DNA from 3 places in the Lysinibacillus sp. FN11 genome. Region 1 is predicted to be linked to each of the others. Evidence: riboswitches for the same ligand, from Rfam matches in the RefSeq annotation. Region 1 holds a riboswitch; each other region holds the start of a gene.
The links. A riboswitch is a leader RNA that binds a small molecule or an ion and turns the genes downstream of it on or off. The one in region 1 is predicted to bind thiamine pyrophosphate.
Positions count from the first base shown of each region.

Region 2: linked by a shared signal. The riboswitch ahead of thiW (energy coupling factor transporter S component ThiW) and the one ahead of NP781_RS10710 (ABC transporter substrate-binding protein) in region 1 are both predicted to bind thiamine pyrophosphate.
Region 3: linked by a shared signal. The riboswitch ahead of thiC (phosphomethylpyrimidine synthase ThiC) and the one ahead of NP781_RS10710 (ABC transporter substrate-binding protein) in region 1 are both predicted to bind thiamine pyrophosphate.

Region 1 is NZ_CP102383.1:1,992,870-2,004,071, reverse strand. It holds gene parE (DNA topoisomerase IV subunit B) at 1-400, shown strand, start outside; partial or broken gene parC (DNA topoisomerase IV subunit A) at 397-2,834, shown strand; TPP riboswitch at 2,943-3,053, shown strand; gene NP781_RS10710 (ABC transporter substrate-binding protein) at 3,208-4,203, shown strand; gene NP781_RS10705 (thiamine-binding protein) at 4,205-4,495, shown strand; gene NP781_RS10700 (ABC transporter permease) at 4,495-5,268, shown strand; gene NP781_RS10695 (ABC transporter ATP-binding protein) at 5,243-5,992, shown strand; gene NP781_RS10690 (TatD family hydrolase) at 5,982-6,731, shown strand; gene NP781_RS10685 (hypothetical protein) at 6,757-6,933, opposite strand; gene NP781_RS10680 (solute symporter family protein) at 7,031-8,575, opposite strand; gene NP781_RS10675 (DUF485 domain-containing protein) at 8,584-8,922, opposite strand; gene NP781_RS10670 (solute symporter family protein) at 9,404-10,957, opposite strand; gene NP781_RS10665 (DUF485 domain-containing protein) at 10,958-11,202, opposite strand, start outside.
Region 2 is NZ_CP102383.1:276,740-287,941, forward strand. It holds gene NP781_RS01235 (ABC transporter permease) at 1-494, shown strand, start outside; gene NP781_RS01240 (DUF8809 domain-containing protein) at 507-1,952, shown strand; gene NP781_RS01245 (AAA family ATPase) at 1,964-2,959, shown strand; gene NP781_RS01250 (DUF58 domain-containing protein) at 2,956-3,831, shown strand; gene NP781_RS01255 (vWA domain-containing protein) at 3,843-5,588, shown strand; gene NP781_RS01260 (VWA domain-containing protein) at 5,572-8,169, shown strand; gene thiW (energy coupling factor transporter S component ThiW) at 8,487-8,987, opposite strand; TPP riboswitch at 9,081-9,188, opposite strand; gene NP781_RS01270 (MFS transporter) at 9,255-10,451, opposite strand; gene NP781_RS01275 (ABC transporter substrate-binding protein) at 11,021-11,202, opposite strand, start outside.
Region 3 is NZ_CP102383.1:4,552,861-4,564,062, forward strand. It holds gene NP781_RS23810 (hypothetical protein) at 1-161, opposite strand, end outside; gene NP781_RS23815 (LytR/AlgR family response regulator transcription factor) at 893-1,153, shown strand; gene NP781_RS23820 (AfsR/SARP family transcriptional regulator) at 1,191-1,697, shown strand; gene NP781_RS23825 (S-layer protein) at 1,945-3,594, opposite strand; gene NP781_RS23830 (methyl-accepting chemotaxis protein) at 3,849-5,948, shown strand; gene NP781_RS23835 (AEC family transporter) at 6,060-6,989, shown strand; TPP riboswitch at 7,050-7,164, shown strand; gene thiC (phosphomethylpyrimidine synthase ThiC) at 7,305-9,083, shown strand; gene NP781_RS23845 (catalase) at 9,205-10,710, opposite strand; gene NP781_RS23850 (helix-turn-helix domain-containing protein) at 11,009-11,202, opposite strand, start outside.

The DNA of each region.
Region 1 (11,202 bases):
ACTTATTGAGTCTGGGAAGGTCTATATCGCACTACCGCCGCTTTATAAAGTCTCAAAAGGTACTGGAAAAAAAGAAATCATTGAATATGCTTGGACAGAAAGCGATTTACAAAAGGCCATCAAAAAGGTTGGCAAGGGTTACATATTACAGCGCTATAAAGGTCTTGGCGAGATGAATGCAGACCAACTATGGGACACAACGATGAACCCTGAAACACGGACATTGATTCGTGTCACAATCGAGGATGGTGCACGTGCGGAGAGACGTGTCACGACGTTAATGGGCGATAAGGTAGAGCCACGTCGTAAATGGATCGAAGCCAATGTAGACTTCGGTATGGAGGATGATTCTAACATTCTAGAGAATGAATTCATCCAACAAGAGGAGGACCAAGCATGAGTAGTACAGAAAAGTTCCAAGATTTACCGTTAGAAGAAGTGATGGGTGACCGTTTTGGTCGCTATAGTAAATATATTATTCAAGACCGCGCGTTGCCTGATGCACGTGACGGTCTTAAACCAGTACAGCGCCGTATTCTATATGCGATGTTTACGGAGGGCAACACACATGATAAACCGTTCCGTAAATCCGCAAAAACAGTGGGTAACGTAATTGGTAACTATCATCCGCACGGCGATAGCTCTGTGTATGAAGCGATGGTACGGATGAGTCAGGACTGGAAGGCACGTCATATGCTCATTGAGATGCACGGGAACAATGGGTCAGTCGATGGCGATCCTCCAGCTGCGATGCGTTATACAGAGGCAAGACTATCTGCTATTGCTGCTGAAATGCTACGAGATATTGGCAAGAAAACGGTCGAGTTTGTACCAAACTTTGATGATCAGGATATGGAGCCAACTGTTTTACCAGCACGTTTTCCTAACCTTTTAGTCAACGGCTCTACAGGGATTTCCGCTGGCTATGCGACAGATATTCCGCCACATGCCTTAGATGAAGTACTGGATGCTGTGTTGATGCGCTTAGACAAGCCTAATGTTACTGTAGATGAATTGATGACAGTGATGAAAGGGCCTGATTTCCCAACGGGTGGCATCATTCAAGGTGTTGATGGCATTAAAAAGGCATACGAAACAGGTCGTGGTAAAATCATCGTCCGTGCACAAGCAGTTGTTGAACCAATCAAGGGTGGTAAAGAGCAAATTGTTATCACTGAGTTACCATATGATGTAAATAAAGCGAATCTTGTAAAAAAATTGATGAGCAACGTGTAGATAAACGACTAGAAGGCATTGCGGAAATTCGTGATGAATCAGACCGTACAGGCTTACGAGTGGTAATTGAGCTGAAAAAGGATGTACCAGGACAAGGAATTTTACAGTACTTGTTTAAAACAACGGATTTACAGGTAGCTTATAATTTTAATATGATTGCCATTCATAATCGTCGTCCAACGATGATGACATTGCCATTATTGCTAGATGCGTATATTGCCCATCAAAAAGAAGTGGTAACAAACCGCTCCATTTATGATTTGCAAAAGGCAAAGGACCGTTCTCATATTGTAGATGGATTAATTAAAGCTCTTTCGATTTTAGATGAAGTCATTGCGACGATTCGTTCTTCTAATGATAAGAAGGATGCAAAGCTTAATTTACAAGAGAAGTTTGATTTTACAGAAGTACAGGCAGAGGCCATTGTAAGCCTGCAATTATACCGTTTAACGAATACGGATATTACAGAGCTTCGTCAGGAACAGGACGAGTTAGATAAGTTAATTGCCAAGCTAGAGGGGATTCTACAAAGTGAGGCTAAGCTTGTGCGTGTTATTAAACAAGAGCTGCTTGATATTAAGAAACGCTTTACAGAGCCTCGCCGCTCGAAGATTGAGCAAGAAATTGAAGAAATTAAAATTACATTGGATGTCCTTGTGCCAAGTGAGGAGGTTGTCGTAACAGTAACGAAGGATGGTTATATTAAACGCACATCCACACGTTCTCATGCCGCTTCAAATGGGCAAGATTTTGCCATGAAGGATTCAGATTATTTATTGTATGAAGCAAACTTAAATACACAGCACCATCTATTGCTGTTCACAAATCGAGGCAATTATATTTATCAGCCTGTTCATGAGCTGCCTGATATACGTTGGAAGGATCTCGGCCAGCATATTTCAAGTATTGTCCCAACAGGGGAAGATGAATCGATTATTGCGGTTTATGGCTTCGAAACATTTGAACAGCCAAATACGTATGTCTTCACAGCCACAAAAGATGGTCAAATTAAGCGCTCACCACTCGTAGACTATGCAGTGACACGTTATTCAAAGCCTATTAAAACGATGAACGTCAAGGCTGGTGATGCGATGATCTATGCATCGTTTGTAACAGATGACGTGGAGCTGATGCTCACAACGGATACAGCCTATGCAATTCGTTTCCCAATGGAGGAACTACCTGTGACAGGTGTGAAAACAGGCGGTGTGAAAGGGATCACACTAAAAGATGGAGAAGCCTTAGTTGGCGTCAATGTATTACAGCCTGATGTTACCCAATATGTAGTGATTGTGACACAGCGTGGGGCCGTGAAGAAAATGAATGTCGCTGAAGTTGAAGTAGCAGGTCGTGCAAAACGTGGACTAAAAGTATTAACAGAGTTAAAAGCAAACCCTCACCGAATTGTGGCAGTTGTTCAAGCAACAGACGGGGAGCAGGTTGTGATTGAAACTGAAAAAGGTGTTCAAGAGGTGATTGACGTGCAAGCATTGTCTCGTGCGGATCGCCATTCCAACGGTTCATTTAAAGTGGATATTGCAACAGATGGGGCAATCTCTCATGTTGTCACAGCCAAAAAAGAACAGAAACCAAGCTAAAAGAATGCCCAGTCTCTTAGGAGTGCTGGGCTTTAAGCTCATTTCAAAAATAGCACCTTGTCATTTAAGTGAAACTATGGGTATAATAATCATCGAAAAGTTCATAGCGAAAGAATGTAGGGGGGCTAGTAATTGCTAGCTGAGATTGTGTCCGATAGACGCTGACCCTTTGAACCTGATTTGGCTCGTACCAGCGTAGGGAACATCTATTCAAAAAAGCAAAGTTTTGAAGATTGATTGCAATACGTCTGGGAGGAATCCTAGGCGTTTTTTTATGTTTTCAAGCAACAGCTTGCCAACATTGTATACGCTTTCTTCTGGTGACAACATTCATTCATGAACACTTTCATATTACAAACTGGGAGGCTTTCACATGAAGAAATGGTTATTTATTCTAATGGTAGCACTATTAACATTAGCAGGCTGTAGTGACAAGGAGGATAAGCAGGCTGCTGACAAGCTGAAAAAGGTGTCTGTGGTACTGGAATGGACGCCGAATACAAATCATACAGGACTATATGTTGCAAAAAAACTCGGTTATTTTGAGGAACAGGGCTTAGATGTTGATATTATTATGCCTGGTGAGGCGGGTGCAGATCAGCTTGTTGCTTCTGGAAAGGCGGATTTTGGCGTGAGCTATCAGGAAGGCATAACACAGGCACGAGTACAGGATGTGCCGCTGGTCTCAATCGCAGCAATTATACAGCATAATACATCTGGCTTTGCTTCTATTGCTTCAAAGGGCATTACATCGCCAAAGGATTTTGAAGGTAAAACCTATGGTGGTTGGGGTGCGCCATTAGAGCAAGCCGTCTTACAATCACTAATGCAAAAAGAAAAGGCAGATATTAATAAGCTAGATATTGTCAATGCAGGGGATTTAGATTTCTTCACAATGATGGAAAAAGACATTGATTTTGCTTGGATTTATTATGCATGGACTGGTATTGAGGCTGAGCTGCGTGGGGAAAAGATTAATATGCTATATCTTACAGATTATAGTGATCAATTAGATTATTATACGCCCGTTTTAGTTACAAATGAAAAAATGATACAGGACAACCCCGATGTAGTCAAAGCCTTTGTGGCAGCGGCAGCGAAGGGCTATGAATACGCAATTGAAAACCCAAGTGAAGCGGCGGATATTTTAATCGAAGCGGCCCCTGATTTAGATAAAGCGTTAGTGCATAAAAGTCAGGAATGGCTGGCTGATAAATACCAGGATGATGCCAAGCAATGGGGAGAGCAAAAGCTTTCTGTGTGGGAAAATTATGCGAAATGGATGTCTAGCAATCAAGTACTAGAGGGCGAATTTGATGCGAAAAAAGCCTTTACTAATGAGTTCTTACCTAAAAAGGAGGCCAAATAAGATGGCAAATTCATTAATCAGTGTACAAATCATTCCGAAGACAGAGAAATATGAAGATGTGATACCGTATGTAGATGCAGCAATTGCGGTGATCGATGCTTCTGGGGTGAAATATGAGGTTCATCCATTGGAAACAACGATGGAGGGTGAGCTTTCAACATTGCTCCAAATCATTGAAAAAATGAATGAGAAGATGATCGAGCTTGGTGCCATCAATGTCATTACACAAGTGAAAATTTTATATCAGCCAACGGGTATTACGATGGATACATTAACGGAGAAATATCAGTAATGAAACGTGCATTACACAAGGGAAGGACGATAATTTTTATCGCCTTCCTCTTATTCATATGGGAACTAATCGTGCGGTTCGCTGAAATTCCTCATTGGTTATTACCCGCACCCAGTAGTATTTTGTCGGAGTCCATCCGTTCGTATCAAACCTTTCTACCACATGCATTTGCTACGGTACAGCTAGCTCTACTAGGTTTGGCCATTGGCATCGCTTGTGGGCTAACGGTGGCAGTAGTGTTGCATCGATTTAATTTTATTCGAGAACTGTTTTATCCAATTCTTATTATGTCGCAGAATGTTCCTATTCTAGTCTTGGCACCGCTACTTATTATTTGGTTTGGCTTTGGCTTATTACCGAAGCTTATCATTATCTGTCTTGTGTGCTTTTTCCCGATTGTCATTGCAGCGATGGATGGATTTAGACAAACAGCTCTAGCATTAAAGCATTATTTTGCCATGGTTGGTGCTACAAAGGCACAAACCTTTTGGAAGCTGGAATGGCCTTATGCCTATCCTGCGATTTTTTCAGGCATTAAAATTGCGGCTACATATAGTGTGATGGGGGCTGTGATTGCGGAGTGGCTTGGAGCAAAAAAGGGTATTGGTGTTTACATGACCCTAGCCCAGTCCTCCTTCCGTACAGATCGCGTATTTGTAGCAATTTTTGCGATTGTTCTCTTGAGCTTACTATTGTTTAGCGGTATTCGTTTAATTGAAAAATTTATGGTGAAGGGAAGAGGCTATCATGCTCAGCATTCAAAACATCGCTAAATCCTTCGATGCACTAAAAGTACTTGATCAACTTTCTTTTGACGTAAAGGATGGCGAGTTTGTGGCCATTGTTGGTCCTTCAGGCAGTGGTAAGAGCACACTTTTTCAATTAATTGGTGGTGTTTCGCCAATTGATCAAGGAGCCATTTTACTAAATGGAGAGGATATCCAACGAAAAAAAGGAACGATTGGCTATATGCCACAGCAGCCATGTCTATTACCCTGGCGCACAATAGTAGAAAATGTCACGCTTGTAGAGGAATTACAGCATAAACCGAATGTTGAACGTGCCAAGGAATGGTTAGAAAAGGTTGGTCTTGCCTCCTTTATCCATGCCTACCCGAACGAACTGTCTGGAGGTATGCAGCAGCGTGTGTCCTTTATTCGAGCAATGGTCAGTGAAAAGCCGATTTTATGCTTAGACGAACCATTTTCTGCGTTGGATGAATTTACTCGACTGGAAATGCAAGCATGGCTTTTATCTATCTGGGAAGAGTATCGCAAATCCATTCTATTTGTTACACATAGTATTGAGGAAGCTCTCTTTTTAGCAGATCGCATACTTGTTTTAACCAAACGTCCAGCAACCGTTAAAAAGGAAATCATCGTGCCATTTGAGAGACCTCGGAAAGAGGAAATTCGACATTCTGCAGCATTCACAGCGTTAAAGCAACAATTATTTATGTATTTACAGGAGGAAAAGGGTGATATGTATGTTGATTGATGCGCATATTCATTTGGATCAGTACACCGATGAGGAAATTCCCTCCTTATTAGAAGAGGTGAAAGCTGTAATTGCGGTTAGTATGCAACTTTCCTCTTGTGAAAGAACGTTGCGTTTATCGAATAGCTATCAGCAAGTAAAGGCTGCTTTTGGCTTTCATCCTGAACAGCCTTTACTAAGTCCAAATGATGAGGCAGCATTATTCGATTGGATTCGTTCGCATCAGGATGACATGGTTGCTATTGGTGAGGTGGGTCTACCTTATTATTTAAGACAAGAGCAAGGGATTGATGAACGTCCCTATGTGGCGTTATTAGAGCGTTTTGTTGTATTGGCGAAGGAACTGAACATGCCAATTGTGTTACACGCAGTATATGAGGACGCCCATGTTGTGTGTGATTTGCTGGAAAAGCATCAGCTTCACGAAGCCCATTTTCATTGGTTTAAAGGGGATGAAGCTATTGTGAAGCGCATGATAGAGCGTGGTTATTTTATTTCCATAACCCCAGATTGCTTGTATGAAGAGGAAATTCAACAGCTAATTGATGCGTATCCGATTGATTTGATGATGGTAGAAACGGATGGTCCTTGGCCGTTTGAGGGACCGTTTACGAAGAAGCGTACATCTCCCTGGATGATGCACTCAACGATTGAGGTGATTGCCTCCATCAAAGGGCTATCAACACAGGAAGCGGCCAAAATTATTACGCAAAACACGAAAACATTTTATCGGCTTTAATAGGACAAAGCAGTATAGGTACGAGTTATTCGTCCTTATACTGCTTTTTATATTTCGTATAATCATGCGCTAATTTTTCGTTTTTTGTTTTCGTTAGACGTTCATGTGTACTAAAAGAGATAGATTGTCGATTTTTTTCAACATCTTTACCAACGGTGCGTTTAATGTGCATCCGCTTCTTTTTAGCTTTAGATTGTGACATGAGCATCGCCTCCAATTCATTTTTAATTCTATAGTAGCGAAAAGGGAAGAAAAAGTAAAACCTCGTAAGCAAAATACTTACGAGGCTGTCGAGTGTATTAGTGAGATACGTCCTGTACAGAAATACCTGTGTTTGCTTTAACGTCAACTTCACGATACTTCGCATCATCTGTTTCTTTAGAAATTAATGTGCCGATGAAACCACCAAGGAAACCAAGTGGTACAGAGATTATGGCTGGGTTCGTTAACATAATTAATGGATCACCAACGAAAATTGCCTTACCTTCAACTGGATTCCAAACGTTTGGAGACATAGCAACTAATACTAATGCAGAGATTAAACCTGTTAACATCGCAGTAACAGCACCTGTTGTATTGAAGCGTTTCCAATAAATTGTGTAAATAATAACTGGAAGGTTAGCAGAACCTGCAATACAGAATGCTAAAGATACTAAGAATGCCACGTTTAATGTTTGTGCACCAAGTGCTAATAGGATAGAAATAACAGCGATTGTAATCGAACCGATACGAGCTGCAAGAACTTGCTCTTTTTCTGTAATTTTACCCTTTTTGATAATTTGTCCATAAATATCATGAGATAGGGCAGATGCACCAGATAGTACAAGACCTGCTACTACCGCTAAAATTGTTGCGAATGCTACTGCACAAACGAATGAGAATAGAATGTCGCCACCAAGTGCTTCTGCAAGAAGTGGGGCAGCCATGTTACCAGCAGCGTTTGCTGCGATAATATCTTCTTTCCCAACGAATGCTGCTGCACCGAAGCCTAAGAAAATTGTTAGAACGTAGAAGATACCTACGATCCAAGTAGCCCAAATAACAGATGAACGAGCTGTTTTCGCGTCTTTTACTGTGAAGAAACGCATTAAGATATGTGGAAGACCCGCAGTACCTAATACTAACGCAATTAACATAGAGATTGTATCAAGTCCATTTGTATATTTAAGACCTGGGTTTAAATAAGCAGCGCCACTGTCAGTAACCGTTGTCATTTCTTTAAACATTGTAGAGATACTGAAGCCGAACTCTTTTAATACTAAGAACGAAATAATAACTGTACCCAACATTAAAAGACAAGCTTTAATAATTTGTACCCAAGATGTTGCAGTCATACCACCGAATAGTACGTAAGTTGTCATCATAAATCCTACGATTAATACGGCGATCCAATAGTCGATTCCTAAAAGTAATTGAATAAGTGCTCCTGCACCAACTAGTTGTGCAATCATGTAGAATAAAACAATTGTAATAGTGCTTAAAGCAGCTGTTCCACGAACTTTGGCGTTATCAAAACGCGCTGTAATCATGTCAGCTAATGTAAATTTCCCAAGGTTACGTAATGGCTCAGCAACGATATATAATACCACTAAGTAAGCTACTAAATAACCAATAGAGAAGAAGAATCCATCAAATCCAAATAATGCTACAGCACCAGCGATACCCAAGAAGGATGCTGCTGATAAATAGTCACCTGCGATAGCTAGTCCATTTTGCCAGCCTGTTAAGCCACCACCAGCAGTGTAGAAATCACTTGCTGAAGATGTACGTTTAGATGCCCACCATGTAATAACTAATGTTAAACCAACAATGCCTACGAAGAAGAATATGGCTGTAAAACTCATTCCGTTACTCATCGGCGGCCACCTCCGTTCTCGTATTCAGCGATAATCGCTTTTGCTTCTCTATCGAAGCTGTTTGCTTTTGCTACATATAAATGACATAACCCCCATGTCATGATGAAGAGACCTGCTGCATAGATCCACACCCAAGTAATTTCCCCAAATGCCTTTTGGTGTAGAATTGTCGTGTACGATGTCAGAATTGGTAACAACATGTATGCCGATAAAAATATGGCAGTTATAGACCAAAGAAAAGAGTTCTTTCTTCGTACAAGAGACTTAAATGATTCCTGATTTGCAATTGAATCATAGTCAATCACGATACCTTTTTTTGCTTGATTGTTCGCCATTAACATTCCCCATTTTGTGTATATTTTTTCTACCTCAAGACTTGATTTTGCTAGTTTAGTGAATTCACATTTTCATTTTATGAAACAGTTCACAAAATTGCAATACATTTCAGAAAAATTATGTAAAAAAAATTTTTCAGAAAATACTCCTAAGAGAGAAAAAATGGCGCAAAGCCAAGAATATAAAGGGTTTTAGAAAATTCAGATAAATAAATGAAGTGAAGAGAAATCTAGATTCTTGACAAAAAACCAAGGGTAAATTTACAAAAAAATCTTGTTTTTTCAATTAAAAATAAACACTATTTACCTAGTGAAAATTGGATTTTTTCTGTTTTTTGGAAGTAAAATAATATTGTTCGATAAATAAATTGGTAGATATTGAATAACAAAAAAGGCGAAAAACTCGACCAAAAATCGAATTTTTTGCCTATTTTTTTGCATTTTTTGAATTAGGATTCATTATGCAGAAGGTGTATAAATATTAATGTGAAATATCAGAGACAGACACACCTGTATTTGCTTTCACACGAATTTCTTTATAAATACGTTCTGCTTCTTCCTGTGGTACTTTGTTAGATGAAAGGACAGTACCTAGGTATCCAGCAATAAAGCCTAATGGAATTGTAATAATCGCTGGAACAGCAAGTGGCACAAGTGGTTGTCCAACAAAGATTGCTGCACCTTCAACAGGGCTCCACACATTTGGTCCCATTGCTCCTAAAATTAAACATGATACTAGCCCCGTTACCATCGCAGTTACAGCACCTGTAGAATTAAATTTCTTCCAATAGATTGTATAAAGGATCACAGGTAGGTTTGCTGATGCACCGATACAAAAGGCGAATGACACTAGGAATGAAACGTTTAAGTTTTGTGCAAACAGAGCAAGAATAATAGACACGATCGCAATGGAGATAGAGCCTGTACGAGCTGCTACTACCTGTTGCTTCTCTGTTAATTTACCACCCTTAATGATTTCTCCATAAATATCGTGAGAAATGGCAGAAGCTCCTGTTAGTACTAAACCAGAAACCACAGCTAAAATAGTCGCAAATGCCACTGCGCCGATAAACGCCATCAATACATCTCCACCTAAGTAATGCGCAAGAAGCGGAGCAGCTGTATTACCAGCCTTACTTTCAGCAAGAATTTGATCTAAACCTACAAAGTTTAATGCACCGAACCCTAAGAAAATTGTTAATGAGAAGAAAATGGCTGTAATCCAAGTTGTCCAAGAAATAGAGGCACGTGCTGTCTTTGCATCCTTTACTGTAAAGAAACGCATTAAAATATGTGGTAAACCAGATGTTCCTAAAACTAAAGCCATCATCATCGAAACCGAGTCGATTGTGCTTGTATACTTAATTCCAGGTACAAGGAACTTTTCGCCATGATCTACTGCAATTGTGTCGAACATCTTCATAAGAGAGAAGTCAAATTTCATTAGCACTAAAACCGCTAATAGACCTGTCCCGAATAATAATAGACTTGCTTTAATAATTTGCACCCAAGAAGTCGCTGTCATACCACCAAACAATACATAAGTTGTCATCATAACACCGACAATTAAAACGGCAATCCAATACTCAATACCGAATAATAGCTTAATCAATGCACCAGCACCAACTAGCTGTGCAATCATATAAAGAATTACGATAATAATGGTACCAGACGCTGCCACACCACGAATTCGTTTTTCATTGAAACGAGCCGTTAACATATCTGCTAACGTGTAGCGGCCTAAGTTTCGCATTGGCTCAGCAATGACATAAAGCAGTACTAAATTCGCTACTACATAGCCTACAGAGAAGAAGAAACCATCAAAGCCAGTTAAGGCAATTGCACCAGACACCCCAAGAAAGGCTGCTGCAGATAAATAGTCACCAGCAATCGCAAAGCCGTTTTGCCACCCCTTTAAACCACCGCCAGCAGTGTAAAAATCAGCTGCAGAAGATGTACGCTTTGCTGCAATATAGGTAACAACAAGTGTTAAGCCAACAATAGCTAAAAAGAAACCTATGGATACGATGTTCATTTATTTTCCACCTTTCGCCTGATACTCTGCAAGAACAGCAGCTGCAGCTTTATCGAATGAAGCAGCTTTTTTTACATATACTGTACAAAGCACAATGGTCATGATAAATAGTCCTGCAGAATAAACCCATACACCCGTTATATTTCCGAAGAATTTTTGTTGTAGTACAGGCTGGAAAGCAAGAATCGGAAGCAGGATATAAAGAATTAAAAACACTGCTGTAATCGAGAAAAGAAAGGTATTTT
Region 2 (11,202 bases), 1.7 Mb from region 1:
CATTTCTAGTATTGATGCTGGTAGCGGGATTACCACTATACAGTCTAGTGTTTCTATTCGGTGGTGTGTCGCCTTCACAGCTTATTTCTATATTTTTATTTTATTTAGTCACTGTAGTAGCAATAGGTAGTATAGGTGTGATGTTTTCTACGATTACTAAGAGAACTATTGTTGCCATGATTGCCACATATGGCTCAATCATTTTCTTAGGAGGTATTACAGCATTCTTCTTCTTTTTAACAATGGCCTTTCATCAAATGGGTAATGCCATTGGAACAGGTACCTCCTTTATGACCTATTTCTGGGCATCTATTAATCCAGGTGCCTTGATGCTGACCCTTATTTCTCCAGAGATGGGAGATACGTTAGCAGAGCTTTCGGGTGTAGAACTACCTGTATGGATTACTTATTTAATTGCCTATGTATTCATCATTGTACTTTGTTTAACCATTGCGATTAAAAAATTACGTGCCAACATGAAAAGTAACCGATGAGGAGGAATTGGTATGGAGCGTCGTAAGCAATTACGAAAATATATTCAGCGTGCAAAATCGAGATTAACTCTTGAAAGAAGCATTCCCATTGCACAATACGGTTTGTTTTTGGCATTGCTTTCGAGTGCTTCTCTCGTACTTATTTCCCGACTATTTATCTGGCCATATTATCGCCAAATAGCATTAGGTGCCTTTATTACCGTTATTATTGCAACTATAGCTTATATTTGGTGGAAGCGGGTCAAAGAGAAAGAGGCATTGCATAAACTGGATCATTATTTCTCACATAATGAATTAGTGACAGCTTTATCATTTAAAGATGATCAGGATCCTCTTGTTCAATCATTATTATCGAAAGCGATGCAAAATGCTGAAAAAGCTTTCGCAGACTTTAAGGCTCGAAAGAAAAATCTATTTCGTCCAAAGGCGTTTATCGGATTGTTTATTACAACAGTTGTTCTAGCTATTCTTTATATGTTCCCAGCAGCTACGCAAATTGAAGCAATAGAGGTTGAAAAGGAGCAGGCAGTTATCGAAGATATGAAGAAGGAAATCGCTAAATTAGAGAAAAAGGCGGAAACAAAAGAAGTAAAGGAGCAATTGCAAGAACTTCAAAATACTTTAAAAGAGGCTGAAACAGCAGAAGAAGCTTTACGAGAAGTTGTCAAAAAGCAAAAGGAGTTAGCATTAAAGGAGCAGCAATTAAAGGATAAACAAACGGCTAGTCAAGATGGCACAACAGAAGGCAAAGGTTTAACGAAGGAAGAGGTTGAGCAGCTAAAAGAGCTTGCCCACATGCAGCAAGGGCTCACAGAAAATGCAAATGCCACACAAACTGCTATGAGTAAACTTGGTAAACCAGCAAGTAACTCCTTACAAAATGCAATTGCGAGTGCCAATAATGCAAGCAGTCACAATCAAAACAGTCAACAGTCATCTGGTAATTCCCAACCTAGTAATCAACAAGGCCAGTCTAGTCAAAATAATGCGCAAAGTGGTTCCCAACAGCAAAAGGGTAGTAGCCAGAGCAATGGTCAAGGCCAAGGACAGGGCCAAGGTCAAGGACAGGGTCAAGGCCAAGGTCAAGGACAGGGTCAAGGTCAAGGACAGGGACAGGGTCAAGGTCAAGGACAGGGACAGGGACAGGGACAAGGACAAGGACAAGGACAAGGTGGTCAAGGAGCAGGAAGTGGCCAAGGCGGTCGGAATTTGTTAACGACACCGAATCGAATTGGTGGGGCAAGTGAGACATCAGTAGATGGTGGCAATTTAGGAGATGGTTCCCATGTATCTGAGCAACAAGGAAATGGTCCGATAACAAAAGGTTCTATTCGACCATATGAAGAAGTAATTGGCTCATATAAAGACAGCTATTTAGAGAGTTCAGAGCGTTTACAATTACCGAAGGATTTACAAAATGTCGTGCAATCTTATTTCACGTCAATTGAGTCGCAGTAGGAGGAAAAGAAATGGCCTTTACAGAGCAACAGTATGTAGATATGAGTACGAAATTACAACAAGTTAAAGAAGAAATTCATCGCTTCATTGTTGGACAGGAAGAAGCAATTGATTATACCCTGTATGCAGTATTAGCGGATGGTCATGCATTGTTAGAAGGTTTACCTGGCTTAGGAAAAACGATGTTAATTCGTACCATTTCAGAGGTACTGGATCTGTCGTTTTCACGTATTCAATTTACACCAGATCTTATGCCAGCAGATATAACAGGAACGAGCATGATTGAACGTACACCCGATGGGAAGCAGCAATTTACCTTTCAACCTGGGCCAATCTTTAGTCAAATGGTATTGGCTGATGAGATAAATCGCGCAACACCTAAAACCCAAAGTGCCTTGTTGGAAGCAATGGGTGAAAAAACGGTAACAATATTAGGGGATACAAAAAAAATGGCGAGACCATTTTTCGTGTTGGCAACTCAAAACCCTATTGAAATGGAAGGAACATACCCATTACCAGAAGCACAGATGGACCGTTTCCTTTGTAAAATTCTTGTACCCTATCCTGAAAAAAGCGAACTTATGGAAATTATGAAGCGAACGACAGGTGCCCAGGAAATTGGTTTACAGAAGCAGATGGATACGGATGCTCTCATTCAAGCTCAGCAAATGGTAAAGGAAGTGATGGTTGCTGATGAAATGCTAGAGTATGCAACTGATCTAGTGGTGGCTACGCATCCTGAAAGAACCGATGCGCTTGATGAGGTTAAACAATATGCTATGTATGGCAGTGGTCCACGTGGTTTGCAGAGCTTAATCAAATTGGCAAAGGCAAGAGCTTTAATGAATGGTCGTTTTCATGTTTCTGTAGCGGATATTAAATCTGTTGCTAAGCCTGTTTTACGTCATCGCATGCTGTTGAATTATGAAGGGGAGGCTTCAGGAAAAACAGCAGACGATGTGATTGATGTTATTTTAGAAAAAGTTCAGCAAGGTATTAGCAAGTGACAGCAAAATACTTATTGCCCCAAGACTGGTTAGCGAAAATCAGTCGCTTCCAAGTAGCGACGGCCTCCAAATTACGCGGACAACATAAGGGCTCGCACCGTTCTCAACGCTTCGGGGCATCCCTTGATTTCTCGGATTTTCGAGAATACCATTTAGGTGATGATGTACGCCAAGTGGATTGGAACGTCTTTGCTCGTACAGATAAATACTTTATTAAAAGGTTTTTAGATGAGCAAGAGATGCGTGTACATATTCTACTTGATGCTACCAAATCAATGGGGCAACATGCTAAGTGGTTATTTGCTCGTCAAATTGTGGCCTCCCTCGGTCTAATGGTATTAGGTCGAGATGATCGTCTATCCTTTTCTTTTGTCCAAGATGAAGTGAAGCCACCATTTCGACGGAAGGGTACCATGTATCGCCGAGCTTTTTTACAGCTAGTAACAGATATAGAGGAAGCTAATTACTCTAATCGTTTTGCCAAGGATGCACTTAAAGCTTTACCTAAAGATAGTACCGTATTATTCATTGTTACAGATGGATTAGAGCCAATTGAGGAATGGGAACAGCTATTAAAAAGGCTACCACGCTACGCTGGAGATGTTCGTATTTTGCAAATTGTAACGCAAGAAGAACTGTCACCAAATTATTCGGGTGATGTACGTCTCCTTGATCGTGAAACAGGTAATGATGTGAATGTGACGATGTCCTCTAAAGTACTGGAGTCCTACCATGCAAGACGCATACTACATGAAGAAGAATTTGAAGCCATTTGCCGTCGCTTTGGTGTTCAAAAATTACAATTGAAAGTCGAAGATGGATTGCAACATGCGATTTTCCAGCAATTATTAAAAGCACATTGGATTAGGTGAGGTGAGCCGTATTGGGCTTTAGTCAAATTATATTTAGCTGGACGGCCATCATCCCGGTCATTGTCCTACTTTATTATTTCTTTCGAAAAAAATATACAGAACAAACTGTTTCTTCGACACTTTTTTGGTCGGAGATTATGCAGGAAACTCGAGTATCGCCTTATTTAAAGCATTTACAAAAAAATGCCCTACTATATTTACAGCTGCTTGCTTTACTGCTACTTGTTTTGGCATTAATGAATCCTTATATAAAAAAATCAACCATTGTAGGTGCACAAACCATATTTATTGTAGATACTTCAGCCACAATGCTGGCAGGCAAAGAGCAATCAACCTTTGACGCTCATAAACAGGAAATGCTGAACTTGATGGATGAATTGAATGGTCGACCTGTCACATTAATTACAACTGGCGCTACACCAAAAGCTGTTTTACAGCAAGAAACCAACACGAGTGAAATAAAAAAAGCTATTCAAGATTTACAAGTAACCTATGAAACTGCTGAAATGAATAAGGCGCTGGATGTAGCACAGGCATTTGTGAGCGATACACCAACTTCTATCTATGTTTTTACAGATACACTTGATAAAAAGCAATTACCGATGGACAAGGATTCTGTGAAATGGCTAGTAAGAGGTGCTACAAAAGACTTAACAAATATCGCTATTACACGCTTTGCTGCTACGACAGATGGACAAGCTACGCTGGCACTTGTACAACTCCATAATGATACAAATACCGAGCAAAAGGTAACACTCGCATTGAATAATGCAGAGGGTGAGGAGCTAGTAGCAGAAAGTGTCGTTGTGCCTCCAAATGAAGCCATTACGAAAACATTTAAAGATTTGCCTTTAGCAAAATCCATGACAGCTATTATTGATGCAAAAGATGATTATGACATAGACAATCAACAAACAGTATTACTACAAACGACTACGTCAAAAATTATTGTTGATCAAGGCTTGCATCAACTGATACAAAAAGGTTTTCAAACAGTTAGTAGTGGCGTAAAAATCGTCCCTTCCTTGCAAGTAGCTGACAATCAAGATGCTACAATAATCACAAACCAATCAGCCTTATTGGAAAAGATGGACAACCCCCTCGTATTATTTGGTCGTGATGATGCAGAAAAAGTAGATGCGAATGGGACGGTAAGCACTAGAAGTGATGCATTATTTGCATTTAGTGAACTAAAGGATGTTTATGTTAGTGCTGTTTATCCTGGCTTTGCGGACTATGAAACGATTGCTTCTGTTGGAGAAGAGCCATTCATCCAACGCTCCCCTAAAGGAGATATCGTTGTTTTAGCGGATATTGCTGATACAGATTGGCCCTTACATCCATCATTCCCACTATTTTTATGGAGTACAGAACAGCAGCTAACAGAATCAGTTGGGTCACTTGGGATTTTTTCACCCAATGAACAACGTGCAGTTGCTTTAGCGCAAGGAGACTGGAATGTTTATTCGCAGGAAGACGAATTTCTTTCGTCTGTTACCAAGGGTATGCTAACTGCGCCCAAACAGCCAGGCATTTATATGGTACGCTCAAATAATGAGGAAAAACAATTGATTGTGCAATTGCAAGCCCAAGAACGTGTTATTGAACAAGGAACAAGCTTTACAATAGGTGATATCTCAGACAACGGAAAGGAAGAAGTTTCGATGACCTCTTTCGTGCCTTGGCTAATTGTGATTATTTTACTATTGCTTGTTTCAGAGTGGGAGGTGCAACGACGTCGTGGATTTACGAATTGATATGCCGTTAGTATTGTTGTTACTCCTTCCTTTATTTTTGTATTTTGGATGGACATACTTTCATGAGCGGCAGCGACTCAAAAGAAGTCATATTGTTGTACTTACTATTCGCATAGTGGCAGCAGGCTGTTTAGTTTTTGCACTCGCAGGTCCCTATCTATTATTACCAATAAAAGAAGAACAAATTGTTTATTTAGTAGATCGTTCTGCTTCTATGAATGGTACGGAAGATGAGATGGTTCAGTTTATACAGGAGAGCCTACAATCAAAAAAAGAACCACAACTTGCGGGCATTTATTCATTTTCCTCTACTTTACAAACAGAAGCTATTTTGTCTAAAACATTAAAGGAAGTACCAAAACTAACTGAAATCAAAGCTACCGATCAAACGAATATAGAACAAAGTTTACAGCTTGCTTCAGGGATTATAGATCCTAAAAAAGCAACTCGTCTTGTGCTATTAACAGATGGTAATGAGACAAAGGGAGATGCTTTAGAATTTGCTACGAAGTTGAAAGGTTCCAATATTAGTGTTGATATTAAGCCTTTTAGTCAACCAGTTGTCAATGATGTATCACTAAAAAGCTTTGTATCCCCTCAAGTGGCTTATGTTGGAGAGCAACAACAATTAGTGACAGACATACATGCAACCTCAGCAGGCCAAGGTGAGCTGTTATTATATGAAAATGATGAGCTTATTCATCGAGAGGCAGTTGAGCTGACAGAAGGCACGAATGTGTTTACCTATAAACATGCAGCAACAGCTGAAGGACTTGTAAAATATGAAGCCGTTGTTCAAGTTGGTCAGGATGCTATTTTTGAAAACAATAAGTTAACTAGTGTCACAATGGTTCAAAGTGAACCACATTTATTAATCGTTAATGGTTATGAAACAGCTTCACCCATCGCAGCAGCACTTGGTAGTCAATCCATTGCCTATGATGTTGTAGCGCCTAACAGTCTACCAAATGAACTATCCAGCTATTTGCAATATAATGCTATTATTTTCGACAATGTACCAGGTCATTTAGTGGGTGAAGCAAAAATGAGTGTTATTGAGCAAGCAGTCAAAAACTTTGGAGTTGGTTTTACAATGGTTGGTGGAGAAAATAGTTTTGGTCTAGGCGGCTACTTTAAAACACCGATCGAAACCTTATTGCCAGTGGAAATGGAAATTAAGGGCAAAGAGCAATTACCTTCCTTAGGATTAGTGATTGTACTTGACCGATCTGGCAGTATGCAAGGCTCGAAGCTTGAGCTTGCTAAGGAAGCAGCGGCACGTTCTGTTGAGATGTTGCGAGACGAGGATACATTAGGATTCATCGCCTTTGATGATCGTCCATGGGAGATTATAGAGACAGGGCCTCTTAGCAGTAAAGAAGAGGCTGTGGATACTATTTTATCAGTAACACCTGGTGGGGGAACAGAAATCTATAGTTCATTAGCTAAAGCCTACGAGAACCTTGCTGATTTAAAGCTCCAACGTAAGCATATTATTCTCTTAACAGATGGGCAGTCACAGGCAGGGAACTATGAGGATTTAATTACTGAAGGAAAAGAAGATGGTATAACCTTATCGACAGTAGCGATTGGACAAGATGCCGATGCGAACTTATTAGAAGCGCTTAGTGACATGGGCAGTGGACGTTTCTATGATGTCATAGATGAGCAAACCATTCCTTCTATTTTATCTCGTGAAACTGCTATGATTTCCCGCACCTATATTGAGGACAATCCATTTTACCCTGCAATTTATAATGCAGCAGGATGGAACGTACTGTTTGCTAATGGTGTCCCACAAATGAATGCATACATTGGGACAACGGCAAAACAGGGGGCTACTGTCGTAGCAGAAAGCGAAAAGGAAGATCCTGTGTTAGCGCAGTGGCAATATGGTCTTGGTAAAACATTTGCCTTTACATCTGATTCAACGGGTAAATGGACAGGAGATTGGGCAAGATGGCGAAATTGGGGAGTATTTTGGCAAACACTTATTTCTCAAATGCTACCAAGCTACAATGATGTAGCCTATGATGTAAGATTGGAAGCAGATGGTTCCTTTATGATTACAGACCCTACAAATGAAGCTGCATTTTTAGACATTGTTGCAGTAAATGAAGCAGGGGAGGAGCTAGAAACACAACTTGAAACCATTTCCGCATCCCAAGTTCGAGCTGTAGTACAAGCTGAACCTGGATTAATTTTCTTCCGTGTAGCAGATGAAAAGCAGGCCATCTATCAGGCAGGGCTAAGTGTTCCTTATAGTGCTGAATACGAACTACTCCCTGTAAATAACCAACTGATAGAAGAGTTAACTCAGCGAACAGGAGGCACTGTTTTAAAGGAACCACAAGATGTCTTCCGTGACTTTACGACAAAAGGAGCAGATCGGCAAAATATTGCCACATGGCTACTCTTAGCGAGTATGCTTCTTTTCTTTATTGATATTACCATAAGACGTTTTGGTTGGAATTTCCTAACGAATACGAAGAAAAAAGAGCCGCTGGTTGAGGAAAAAACTCTACAGGCAGAAGACACAAATGTAGCACATTTGTTAAAAGGCATGAAAAAACGATCTTAAAATAGAGGAAGCAGCAGTGCAAACTTAATAGTTTTGCACTGCTTTTTTATATTGTTTGAATAGAGAGTTGTCCCCTTTGTTAGAGCGGGTAAGATGATCTAAAAAGTGGGCTCTTTGCTCATAAGGAGAGAAAGGCGCTCTAAGTTGAGTCATTGCCGCTCATAAAGAGTAGAAAAGCGCTCCAAGTAGAGCCATTGCCGCTCATAAAGTGGAAAAAGGCGCTCTAAGTAGAGGTATTCTCGCTCATAAAGGGAAGAAAAGCGCTCTAACTAAAGTCATCACCGATCATAAAGAGAGATAAAACCCTCCAATCCCTCTCAATAAAGAGAAGAATTAAACCTCTTTACTAGCTCTGTTTTACGCATGCTACTCGCAACCATTACACCTAAAATGGCGCCGATTGTACTTGATGTTAAAAAGGCTGGTAGGAAGAAGAATGCTGCTACAGATGTTCCCATGAATAATTTTGCGTAAGGGACGGCAATAAGTGAAGCCAGAATGCCAGTTCCGATAACTTCTCCGATACCAGCTAACCACATCTTATTGCTATATTTATAGGCAAGGGCAGCACAGAACGCACCGATGATACTACCAGGGATAGCTAGTAGAGAGCCTGTTCCAGTAAAAATACGAATGATGGCAGTGACAAAGGCAACTATAACTGTTGGTACGGGTCCAAGTATAATCGCTCCTATCACATTAATAGCATGCTGAACGGGGTAAGCACGTGCGATTCCTGTTGGGATGGATACGAAAGTAGAGCCTGCAACAGCAATGGCTACTAATAAAGCCATGACTGTTAATTTACGAATTGACATAAAGTTCACTCCTTTTGGTAAAGTTGGTGAGGAAAAATAAAAAGGCCACCCCTTTAAACAATAGGAAGCGGCCTTGCATGTATATAGTGACAACAGCAAGTAGCGCCACTTCCCTCCGCTAGTGTGAACTAGATCAGGTTCAAAGGGTCCGTATATTACCATATACGTCTCAGCCTTTTAAAGACTCCCCTAGTGGTTAAGATTATTCAATTTAGTGAATCAACAATAATGTAACATACTGTTAAAAATAGTCAATGATTTTTCAGACTATTTTGGATCGGGATGCATTAAATGAGGTGCTTTTTTCACTGTCCAGATGAGCGCAAGGAAGAAACAAGCTAATAATATGATAGAACCAAAAATATAGGGGCTATTCATATTCCAATCAAATAATAAACCTGCCAAAGCGGGTCCAATCATATTCCCAAGGCTCATATAGGCATTATTCAAGCCCGCAGCAAATCCCTGCTCTTTTTCTGCAAGTTTTGAGATGAGTGTATTAACAGCTGGACGAATTAATGTCGTTGCTGTAGAGAAAATTGTTGCTACAACTAATATAAGGGCAAAGCCAGAAACAAATAATATTAAGAAAATAGCAACGGATGCAATAAACAAATTAACTAGTACTACTTTCATTTCACCATAACGATTGAACAGTGGTGTAATAATAAACATTTGTACTACTACTCCAAAAGCACCACCAACAACTAATATAATCGCTATATCTACAGGTGTGTAATTAAACTTTTCTGTCACAAATAATGACAATGTCGTTTGGAAATTTGCAATTCCAAACGAGAACACCAGCATAATTATGAGCATAACAAAATAAGGCATATGTATGGAACGAGCCATTTGCTTCGCCAGATTGTCTTGCTTTTGTTTCTGTTGCGCAGTGTTTGGTTTGGTAGAAGGTAATAAAAAGTAAGATAAAATAGATGCTACAATGGCTGCAGCTCCAGCTGTGAAAAATGGGAAATGTAAGCTTACCTTTGCTAAAAAGCCTCCAATACCAGGTCCGATCATAAAGCCAAGAGACATGGCGGCACCCAACATCCCCATACCTTTCCCGCGTTCTTCATAGGTTGTGACGTCAGCGACAAAAGCCATAATAGGAGGTGCAACAAATGCGGAACCTAGACCACCTAAAAATCTTGCTAAAAAGAGCATCCATACATCTGTAGCAAGGCCAAATCCGATTTGTGCAAGACCTGTTACGATAAGACCGAAAATAATTAAATTTTTTCGACCGTACTGATCTGAAAGATTCCCAGCAATAGGAGAAAATACGAATTGAGCTAAGGCGAACGTTGCGATTAGCATACCTAGAACTTGTCCTGCTGCACCAAATATTTTTAAATACTCTGGCATGACAGGAATAATAATGCCAATACTCCCCATTGCGATAAACATATTAAACATTAAAATATACAAAGCCGCCTTATTGGACTTTTGCTGGGTCATCGAATGAACCCCCTTTTTGTAATCAAATATAGTACAGTCTATCATAAAGAATTATTGCTTGGCTAATAGTTAAGATTATCGTACTGGTTCTATATTTAGAATGGTTTTCCACAAAAGTTTTCATCTGCGTACCTAAGGATGATGAAAGAATACATGTTAGTCATAAAAATTGAGGGAGAAGCACTATAGAATCGAGCAACAACAATCGATGGATTTCTCTTATAAAAGGAGAATTAAAAAATTTGTGAGTCTGTCTGTAATGGTCTATAAATTGTAGCGACTGTTATAGTAGTGGCATCAAAATTATGGAATACAAAAAATACACTTATGACTTATTTATTGTTAATACAATGGATAAAGAAAATATAAATTTATGCAGGTTCGATGAAAAAATATATAGGTAAAGCTTTTCCATAACAGATGATGTGAGCATCTATTAAAATTTAGATAAAATATTTTCTAAATATAATAATACAAACAGTCGATTGAAAATGTTCATATTTAATAGAAAGTTAGATAGGCAGAGAAAAAACTAGCGAATTGGTGTGAAAACCAATTCGCTAGTTTAATTACCGGATACTCATTTTAAATTCTAAAAATAATTCGTTGTATTTCCCTAAATAATCAGGTCCCAAATTTTTGTAGACCTCTAATGTATCGCGTTGTTCTTCAGAAGGATAGTAGCGTTCGTCAGAAACAACTTCTGCGTCCATCAAGTCCATCGCTGCAATATTAGGAGTAGAGTAGCCTA
Region 3 (11,202 bases), 2.3 Mb from region 1:
TTAATATTGTTAATTAGTTGTATAACATTTGCCACGTTAGCATTGTAGTTAGCAATTATGTAGGCTGGCTTTGGTATCTCAGTAGCCGATACTGGTGCGCTATAAAGAAGTGAGGGCACGGCCACTAAAGACAGTAATGCTAACTTTTTTTTATTTTTCATATGATGAGAAACCTCCTATTTCCATAATTATTATAGATAAAATTGGCCTCGGTTCGCAGAGGTTATCCAATATATGGTGTTGTTTTAATTTTATCATAGCCTAGGATATTTTTAAGCATTTTTAGATGAATAGGTAGATAGTTGATAGATTTTATTGATAATAATACATATCTTTCGACTCTAAGAGAAATACTCATGGTGACTTCAACACGAGCCAAGCAGTTGTGATAATGAACAGTATGTTTGAGAGAGGGCCAGTATATGATGTGAGAGGAGGTTCCAAATTCTCACGTTTATTTAATCAAGATGGGAAACAGCTTTCAAAATATTAAATGTTAGTGGCAAGAGGTGCTTGTTAATGTTTAGAAATTGTTGAGGAGGTTATGTTAGTTTATTGTTGTGATTATTGTGAGAATCACAACGTACAATTTGAAGAAGGACTAGATAGGCTATGATCTAGTTCTTTATTTTTTAATAAGGGATTGCTAAATGAACCAAATCTACAAGTAAGTTATTGGTATGGTGGCTGATTTTTCAATTACTTAACTTGTCCAGGATTTGTTTAGAAGAGTGTAGTAAGCTATTATTTGTAATCTTGTCAATGTCTTAAATCTTAAATAAACCGAGAAAGACTTGGCTTTTTGTAAGCCTAGTCTTTTTTGGGTTAAGTGATCCTTCAACCAAATGTTGTGTTTTTAGTTATTGTCATGCCTGATATGGACGGTTTAGCATTGGGTGAAAAGATTCAAGAAATAGTACCTAATGTTGAAATTGTTTTTACTACAGGGTTTGATCAGTATGCTATTGATCCATTTAATCTACATGCTATTGATTATCTATTAAAACCTGTACAAATTTCACGTTTAGAAAAAACTATAGAACTGCTGAACAAATTAATAATAAAGCAAAAAAATTACACCCAAACTAACACTAATCAAGCTTCTTGGTGGTCTTCATGTTGTTTTACCAGATGGTCGTACACAACCGATTAAATGGCGAACTTCTAAAGCAAAGGAACTATTTGCCTACATGCTAGAGCATAAAAATGAAATGATTTACCGTGATACGATTCTAGAGTTATTTTGGCCAGAGTCTGATATTGATAAAGCGCCAAAACAACTTTATACAGCCATTTATACAATACGGAAAACATTGAAAAACTATGGGGTTGAGGGCGTAAAAATTTCAAGTCCTTTGCTAAGTTCTGGCTACAAACTAGTAGTTGAAAATGTTGTAGTGGATGTAGAACAATGGCTATCTCGCTTAAAATTGTTACCACCAATACAGCAGACAACAGTCAATGAACATGAACAAGTATTCCAGATGGATACGGGTGATTATTTAGGAGATTGTGATTATATATGGGCGGAAAGTGAAAGAGAACGTTTAAGGAGACTATGGTTCCACCATGCTCAGCAACTAAGTGAGTTTTACATAAGAAATGAAAGTTACATTGCTGCTATAAAAGTGCAGGAAAAAGTGCAAAACTATTCGCTGATGCAGAAGATAACTATTTTACTTAATGAAGCTTTATGAGCTATTGAATAATTCAGCTGCTGTTTAGGAGCAATATTGGCTGTTAAAAAAGATGCTTCAAGAGCATTTGGCAGTGGAACCGAGTGAGGAGGTTGAGGATTGGTATCGTAGGTGGAAGCAGATGAATACAATGTTGCAAACGAATTCATTTAGTTAAAAAAGAATTATTAAATAGTGAAGGGCTCTACAATAGGTAGAGTCCTTCGTTATGCTAAAAGAGATTTAGGTTTTGACAACATAGCAAAACCTAATTGCTAATAGTTCCTACATTTTGTGCTTTTCTATAAGTTTCTATTGCTTGGTTTAAAGTGTTATACATGTCATTAATTTGATATTGATACACATTAGGATCATTTAGTATATATTGTGCTTGTTGAACTACAGCCTCAAAGTTACTTCGATCAACAGCTTTTGTCCATCTTATTCCGTTAGTAACATCTACCCCAGTTCCGCTTGTGGAAACTGTTACATTTTGAAGTTCATAATACGCAGCAGTAACACTTGTTTGTAAATTAGCTTTATCCACATAATACCCATTATTACCATACTTATTAGCACTCTTATAAGTCCAAATAGCATTGTTTAAATTATTGATGGCATTGGCAATATCCGTTTGAGTGGCATAATAATTATTAACAACTGCTTGAGCAGATGAAACAGCAGATTCTATTGCGTTTCTTTCTGCTTGTGTAGTCCACGGGGAATTATAAGGTACATTTGATCCGTCCCAAGAAACCGTAACATATTGAACAGAATTAATTAAAGATTGTAGTGAAGCTTTATCGCCATAACCATATTTTGTACCACTCTTTTGAGCAGCTTGGTAGACTGCTAGTGCATTTTTGTACTGAATGATGGCATTTTTCACCTGTTCTTGTGAAGCATTTGAATTATTTGCTACAGCTCTCGCACTTGCTACAGCAGAATCAAACACTGTGCGGTCTGCTTGTGTTGTCCATTTGTCCGTATTTAAAATATCGTAGCCATTTACAGATACTTGTACATATGGTGGGGATGCGATAAGTGTATTAAGTTCTTTTTTATCAATGACAGGAAGCGTCACGGAGACACGACTATCGTCCACCTGTACATTGTTTACCAAATGTCCTGAATCTAAAGCTACTTTAGTACCGCCTTTTACAACAATTTGCTCAATTTTACCCTCACCATAAAGGTTAAAATCTTTTGCTACATCAATTGTAAGCTTTTCTATATTAGTCATTGCTTCAAAAGATTCCACTTTACCTACTACATCTACTTTGGATAGAATTTGGTCAGAAGAAACATTGACTTTAGTACGTCCCAAATTGATGTTTGATGATTTCATATCGATTAAAGTAACGTATAGCCAACTTACCTTTTTCGTTACAATTGGTTTTAGTGTAATTGTTTCATCTACTGCTACTTCATCGAGTGTAACGGCTTTTTTTACTCTATTTGTAATGATAAGCTGACCATCCACACTAACATCTTGAATCTTTATATAATCAGCGTTTACAGTAAGATCTCCCGAGATTTGTGCGTCACCTCCATCAAAATAGACAGATTTTTTGCTTGTACCTGCTTTGTTTAATATTAATGAGGTAACGTCCGTAATTTGACCATTTTTCACTACAATAGTTGCTCGGGCATTGGTTAAGGCTGTTTTATTTGAAGTATCAAATAGGGGCTTTAATGCCGAATGAATTCTAAATGTACCGTTAGATGTTATTACAGTATCTTTTGTAATATTTTTGATCGTTACGGATTCACCTATTACTTTTTTTGCTGCTGCTACATGCGTCTCATATGAATTTGATTGAATTTGAGATGTTGTGGCATTCGCAGTAGACATTGGTAATACTAGTGTCGCTGTAATAGCCGTGGCCATTAATGTTGATAGCGCTTTATTTTTCATGTAAGTCACTCCAATCATTCTATTTAGTAGTTAATATATCATATTCTTCTATAATTTAGAATTCGAAGAGGATGTTTTACTATGAATCTCAATTCAAATAAGCCATTAGTCCTTTGTATTGAAAAATAAATGTTTGGCGAAGTATCGGCATTTTTCTCTATAATTCTGTAAATTTTCTACTTTATTCGCTAAATAATTTATTGTGATACAATCATCCATCCATTATTATTAGTATAAAAGTGGGGGTGTTAGTTATGAAAAAATCAAGAGGGATTGCCTTAAAACTTTCTTCCCTTATAATAGGATTATTTCTCATTTTATTTTTATCCTATACTGTCATAACGGGGATTATTATAAAAAAGCAAAGTGTTGAAGACGCAGAGCATGGAACATTACAAACAGCTGAATCTTCTGCAGCTATTATGAGTGAACGCTTTAAGAAAGCCAATACGACATTACAAACAACAAAACGTATCATAGAAAGCATGGAGAAGAATAATACGTTGTCTACCAAAGGTGTCATAGACATAATGGAAAACAATTTAGCTAGCAATAATGACATTCTTGGAGTAGGAGCAATCTTTGAGCAAAATTCTATTATTTTAGAACCAACTGAGACTTCTTTAGTAGATACTAAAAAACGTTTTATCCCTTATTTAAGTAAGAACGGAAATGATATCACGACTGCTCTAATCGAAGGTATTGATGATAAGAGTGTTTCTGAATGGTATTGGGTACCAAAAGAAGAGAGACGTGCAGTTTTGACAGAGCCTTATGATTATAATGTAAACGGACAATCCGTATTAATGACAACGATTTCGGTGCCATTAATCAATGCCTCCGGAACATTTTTCGGTGTATTGACAGCCGATGTATCAATAGATTTTTTAAATGATTTAACAAAATCGAATGCCCCTGAAGGCGGTTATGCGGCAATTATTACGAATAAAGGTGTGCTAACAGCTAACAGTTTTGGTGAAGAGCTAGTTGGGCGCAATATGCAAGAGGATCCTACTTGGACAAGTATTAGTAAGACAATGGAAAATGGTGAGCTAACAAGTATGTACGTTGACTCTAATCAACTGAAGGAAAAGGCATATAATGTCTTTGCTCCAATGATTTTAGAGGGTATTGACGAAACATGGATTGTTCAAGTCGTGTTAGCTGAATCAAAGATTCTAGAAACATATAATCATGTATTTGTATTTACGATTATTGCTTCTATTATTATGGTGGTTTTGATGACCGCTGCAAGTGTGTTATTCATCTATAAACAACTAAAGCCACTTAAATTTTTACGTGCATCGATTGAAACTGCAGCCGAAGGGGATTTAACACAAAAGGTAGAAGAGCAATATATTAAGCCTGATGAAATTGGTGCAGTGGCTGTGGCTTATAATAATATGTTAGATAAAACCAATAGTGCGATTCAAACTGTACTAAATTCCACGAGGTTATTGAACCAATCTTCTAATCAGGTAAATGAGGCATTTAACGAGGTAGTTGCTTCTAGTCAGGAGGTTTCTGTAGCTATCAACGAGATTGCACAAGGAGCTTCGAAGCAGTCAGAGGATACAGAAGAAACAAATTATCGAATGATGGATTTATCAGATCAGATTGATGCCATTACGGCTCTTTCTAATGAAATGGATGAGCTATCTCATAAAACAGGTGTAACAACGGAAAAAGGATTGCATGAAGTTGAAAGTTTAAGAGTACGTAATATGGAGACAAATGAAATGAATGGGCGTATCCAGCAGCAAATGGAATCATTAGCTTCTAATATTGCCAATATTAATCAGATTATTGCTTCGATCCAAAGCATTACCGAGCAGACAAATCTGCTAGCTTTAAATGCAAGTATTGAGGCTGCACGTGCTGGTGAGCATGGTAAAGGATTTGCTGTAGTTGCAGAGGAAGTTAGAAAGCTAGCAGAACAATCTAAAAATGAAACAGAAATTATTAAGAGTACAGTAGAAAGCATTCTTGAAAATTCTCAGCAAACGGTTGCTGTTATTGCATCTAATGCAGATTTAATGCAATCTCAAAATGAGTCAGTACAAAGCACGCAACTAGCGTTTAAAGATAGCAGTGACTTGTCAGGTTCAATTGCAAATTCTATTAGTGAATTAATGAATAAACTATCTAGCATGTTAGAGCATAAAAATCAGGCAATCATGGCTATCCAAAGTATTTCGGCTATTTCAGAGCAAACAGCAGCCTCTGCGGAACAAGTAAGTGCTTCTGCAATGGATCAACAAGCAGAATTACAAAAAGTAGCAGAGTCTATTCAAAATATGAACGATATTTCAAACGAGCTACAAGAAGTTGTAAATCGATTTAAGCTTGTTTAAAAGCAAAGGCTGCCTTCAATATAGAGGCAGTCTTCTTTTATTGTGAAAGTTAGAGAAATTGACCTAGAAGGAATTCAACACTACTATTAACACTGGAAGGGGGACATTGAAATGATGTATCTCGGAATGATTTTCTTTCAAATTGTTGTTCCTATTTTAGTGTTACTTGTAATAGGCGCTATCCTACAAAAGAAATTTCGCTTTAATTTAAAAGCATTGTCTCAGCTTATTACATATTGCTTTATGCCGGCAGCTGTTTTTGTAAATTTATATGAAACACATGTGGAGTTATCGGTACTGGGAGAGGTCGGATTATTTATTATACTCTTTATCGGTAGTCAAATGTTACTCAGTCATTTTATGGCAAAAGGGCTAGGTTTAGCTAGAACAGAGGCAGCTGTCTTTAAAAATAGTGTGGTGCTTATTAACTCTGGCAATTACGGTATTCCAGTTGCTCAAATGATATTTGCCACGCAACCTATTGGAGTAGCCATTCAGGTCATGCTCGTAATCTTTCAAAATATGACTACGTATACATATGGATTATACAATTTAATTTCTTCTACAAAGTCGGGTATGACAATCATCAAGGATTTCTTTAAAATGCCTATTATTCATGCGCTGATTATAGGTGCCGCTATGAACTATTTTGGTATCGGTATTCCACAGTTTATCAAAATACCAGTAGAACATGTGGCAGATGGATTTATTGCTGTGGCCTTAATTACTTTAGGTGCACAATTATCACAACTAGAGATGAAATCAATGTTTAATAAAACCGTCATTATCAGCTGTTTTACGCGATTAATTATTGGACCATCTGTTGCATTAGCCATTATTTATATATTGGGATTAGATGGAGTCGTCGCACAATCACTGTTTATAGCTAGTGCCTTTCCAACATCCCGTAATAGTTCTAGTCTAGCATTGGAATATGATGTAGAATCAGCAACAGCCGCGCAAGCTGTTTTATTTTCTACCATTGTAAGCTGTATAACTGTAACCATTGTGATCTATTTTGCGGAAGTATTATTTACCTAGTAAGATAAAAAATAACTTCCATCTCTTAGTATTATCTGCTACACTAGCATCAAACTAAATAGTATTAACTAGGGGAGTCTGATGAGTCAGGCTGAGAGGGAAACGCTACGAAGTTTCTTGACCCTTTGGACCTGATCTGGCTCATACCAGCGTGGGAAAGTTAAGAAGCTATTGCAGAGTATGCAATCAATAGACCTTTACATTCGTGGCCGGATCCAAATAATTATTTTGGATTCGGCCTTTATTTTTTGGATTGTTGGGGTGAGCTAGAATCGGTCCTTATATCAAAATAAATTTAAGGGAGAGAAGTAGCTCATGTCAGCAATTAGTGAAAAGAATATTACCATTATGTCTAGCTTTGAAGGAAGCAAAAAAGTATATGTGGAAGGATCACGCCCAGATATTCTAGTACCTATGCGAGAAATTGCATTAAGTCCGACAACAGGCAGTTTTGGAAATGAAGAAAATGCTCCTATTCGAGTATATGATACGAGTGGGCCCTATACAGATCCAGCCTACCAAGTAGATATTACGAAAGGTTTACCTGCCTTACGAAATGCATGGATTCAAGAGCGAGGGGATGTAGAAGCATATGAGGGACGCTCCATTAAACCGGAGGATAATGGTTTTCGTCATGTTGATGACCCGCGTATTCAAGAAAATGTCTTCCCTGAGTTGACGAGAAAGCCTTTGCGTGCTAAAAAAGGTAAAAATGTGACACAGCTTCACTATGCACGAAGGGGGATTATAACGCCTGAAATGGAGTTTGTAGCGATTCGTGAAAATATGAATCCTGAATTTGTACGTTCAGAAATTGCAGCTGGACGAGCTATAATGCCTTCTAATATTAATCACCCTGAGGCAGAGCCAATGATTATTGGGCGTAATTTTCATGTAAAGATCAATGCGAATATCGGGAATTCTGCTGTATCTTCTTCCATTGCGGAAGAAGTTGAGAAAATGACCTGGGCAACTCGATGGGGCGCAGATAATATTATGGATCTATCGACTGGTAAACATATTCATACAACTAGAGAATGGATTATTCGAAATGCTGCAGTGCCAGTGGGAACAGTGCCAATTTATCAGGCTTTAGAAAAGGTAAATGGTGTAGCAGAGGATTTAACGTGGGAGGTTTATCGTGATACTCTCATTGAACAAGCTGAGCAGGGTGTGGATTACTTCACCATTCATGCAGGTGTCCTTTTACGCTATGTACCACTAACAGCAAATCGTGTGACAGGTATTGTATCTCGAGGGGGCTCTATCATGGCACAGTGGTGTTTATATCATCATCAAGAGAATTTCCTGTATACACACTTTGAGGAAATCTGTGAAATTATGAAAGCTTATGATGTTGCTTTTTCCTTAGGTGATGGTTTACGCCCAGGCTCAATTGCAGATGCCAATGATGAGGCGCAATTTGCAGAGCTTGAAACACTAGGCGAGCTAACACAAATTGCTTGGCAGCATGATGTTCAGGTGATGGTTGAAGGACCAGGTCATGTACCAATGCATCTGATTAAAGAAAACATGGACAAGCAATTAGAGGTTTGTAAGGAAGCGCCCTTCTATACATTAGGACCACTCACAACAGATATTGCTCCAGGTTATGACCACATTACATCAGCCATTGGGGCAGCCATGATTGGTTGGTTTGGTACAGCGATGCTTTGTTATGTGACACCAAAAGAGCATCTTGGTTTACCAAATCGCGAGGACGTTCGTATGGGCGTTATCACTTATAAAATTGCTGCACATGCTGCTGATTTAGCAAAAGGTCATCCAGGTGCACAACAACGAGACGATGCACTGTCTAAAGCCCGCTTTGAGTTCCGTTGGCGTGATCAATTTAATCTGTCCCTAGATCCAGAGCGTGCAGTGGAATATCATGATGAGACACTGCCAGCAGAGGGAGCAAAAACAGCACACTTTTGTTCTATGTGCGGGCCGAAATTCTGTAGCATGAGAATTTCACAGGACATTCGTAATTATGCGAAAGATAAGGATTTGAATACGACTGAAGCGATCCATCAAGGTATGAAGGAAAAGGCAGAGGAGTTTAAAAAAGCAGGCAGTCGAATTTACCAATAATGAAAGAAAAGGCTTATGTCAAAAAATAGACATAGGCCTTTTTTAATCAAAAAACTCCATGTGAATAGTGGATTCACATGGAGTAAAAGTTGGATTTGGATATCAATAATAAAGTGGAATATTAAACGTTTGTTGGTTGTTTTACATATGGGTTTGTAAGGTCCATACCTTCTAATGAAAGACCCATCGCTTTTGCGACACCTTCACCATATGCTGGGTCAGCTAGATAGCAGTGAAGAATGTGACGGCGTTTGATGAATTCTTCAACAGAAGCCATATCATTCGCTGTATTTTCAAATAGACGTTGTTGCTCTTCCACCGTCAATAGACGGAATAGCTTACCTGGTTGCTCAAAGTAATTATTATCGTCTTCACGGAAGTCATGAATACCTGCATGACCATCAATGCGTAATTCAGGCTCTTTATGGTCTAAATTATGCTCCCACTCGCCATAGCTATTTGGTTCATAGCTTAATGTCGAACCGAGATTGCCATCAAAGCGCATTGCTCCGTCGCGGTGGAAAGTACGGAATGGACATTTTGGTGCGTTGACAGGAAGCATATAGTGATTTACACCAAGACGATAGCGTTGTGCATCCGCATATGCAAAGATACGACCTTGTAACATTTTATCTGGTGAGAAGCTGATACCAGGAACAATGTTAGAAGGTGCAAATGCAGCTTGTTCAACTTCTGCAAAGTAGTTGTCTGGATTTTTGTTTAACTCGAACTCACCTACAGGAATTAATGGGAAATCTTTTTTATACCATACCTTTGTTAAATCAAATGGGTTGTATGGTAGCTCACGAGCTTGTTCCTCTGTCATTACCTGAATGTACATTTTCCATTTAGGGAAATCGCCTTTTTCAATTGCTTCATATAAATCACGTTGTGAAGATTCACGGTCTTGACCAATAATCTCATTTGCCTCGGCACCAGTTAAGTTCTTAATGCCTTGCTCTGTACGGAAGTGGAATTTAACCCAAACACGTTCATTATTAGCATTGATAAAGCTATACGTATGAGAACCAAATCCGTGCATATTACGATAACCAGCTGGAATACCACGGTCAGACATAACAATTGTCACTTGGTGAAGTGCTTCAGGTAATGAAGTCCAGAAATCCCAGTTAGAATTGGCATTTTTCATATTTGTACGTGGGTCACGTTTTACCACATGGTTTAAATCTGTAAAGTGTAATGGGTCGCGGAAGAAGAATACAGGCGTATTGTTCCCTACTAAATCCCAGTTTCCATCTTCTGTATAGAATTTAAGGGCGAAGCCACGAATATCTCGCTCTGCATCTGCTGCACCACGCTCACCCGCTACTGTAGAGAAACGTGCGAACATTTTAGTTTTCTTGCCGATCTCTGAGAAGATTTTCGCCTTAGTATATTGTGAAATATCATGCGTTACAGTAAAAGTACCAAATGCACCTGATCCTTTTGCGTGCATACGACGTTCTGGAATTACTTCACGATTGAAGTTTGCTAGTTTTTCAACTAACCATACATCCTGAAGTAAAAGAGGGCCACGTGGACCTGCTGACATAGAGTCATGGTTACTTACTACTGGAGCACCACCTGCTGTTGTAAAGCGACGGCTACGATCATTTGCGTTTGTCATATTAGTTTACCTCCTGAAAAAAAATGTGAGTCAAACTCTTCGTCTATAACTATAACAAATATAAAATAGAATTGCTAGTACATTATAATAATTATCGTTAAAGAATTTTTATATTTAAGTATAAACTATAAATATATGCGCTAGACATAGAAATTATACATAGTTTCTAGCTTTAATTTATTTTATCTGATCGCAATTTTATAGATAATAGTCACATTAAGATCAAGATAATGACTGTATGATAAAAATCTTTATTGAAAATGAAATCAACTAATTGAAAATTATTTTAATCAATCTTTTAATTTTTTCTATATCGGTTAGGCGTAATACCAATTTGTTGCTTAAATAATTTTATAAAATAATTTGGGTCATCAAAACCGTTTAAATGAGCGATTTCGCTAATAGCAAAATCTGTTTCTAGCAGCATTTTTGTGGCATGATGAATTCTTACTTGCTGTAAATAGCGCTTAAATGGTAAACCTTGTTTTCTTG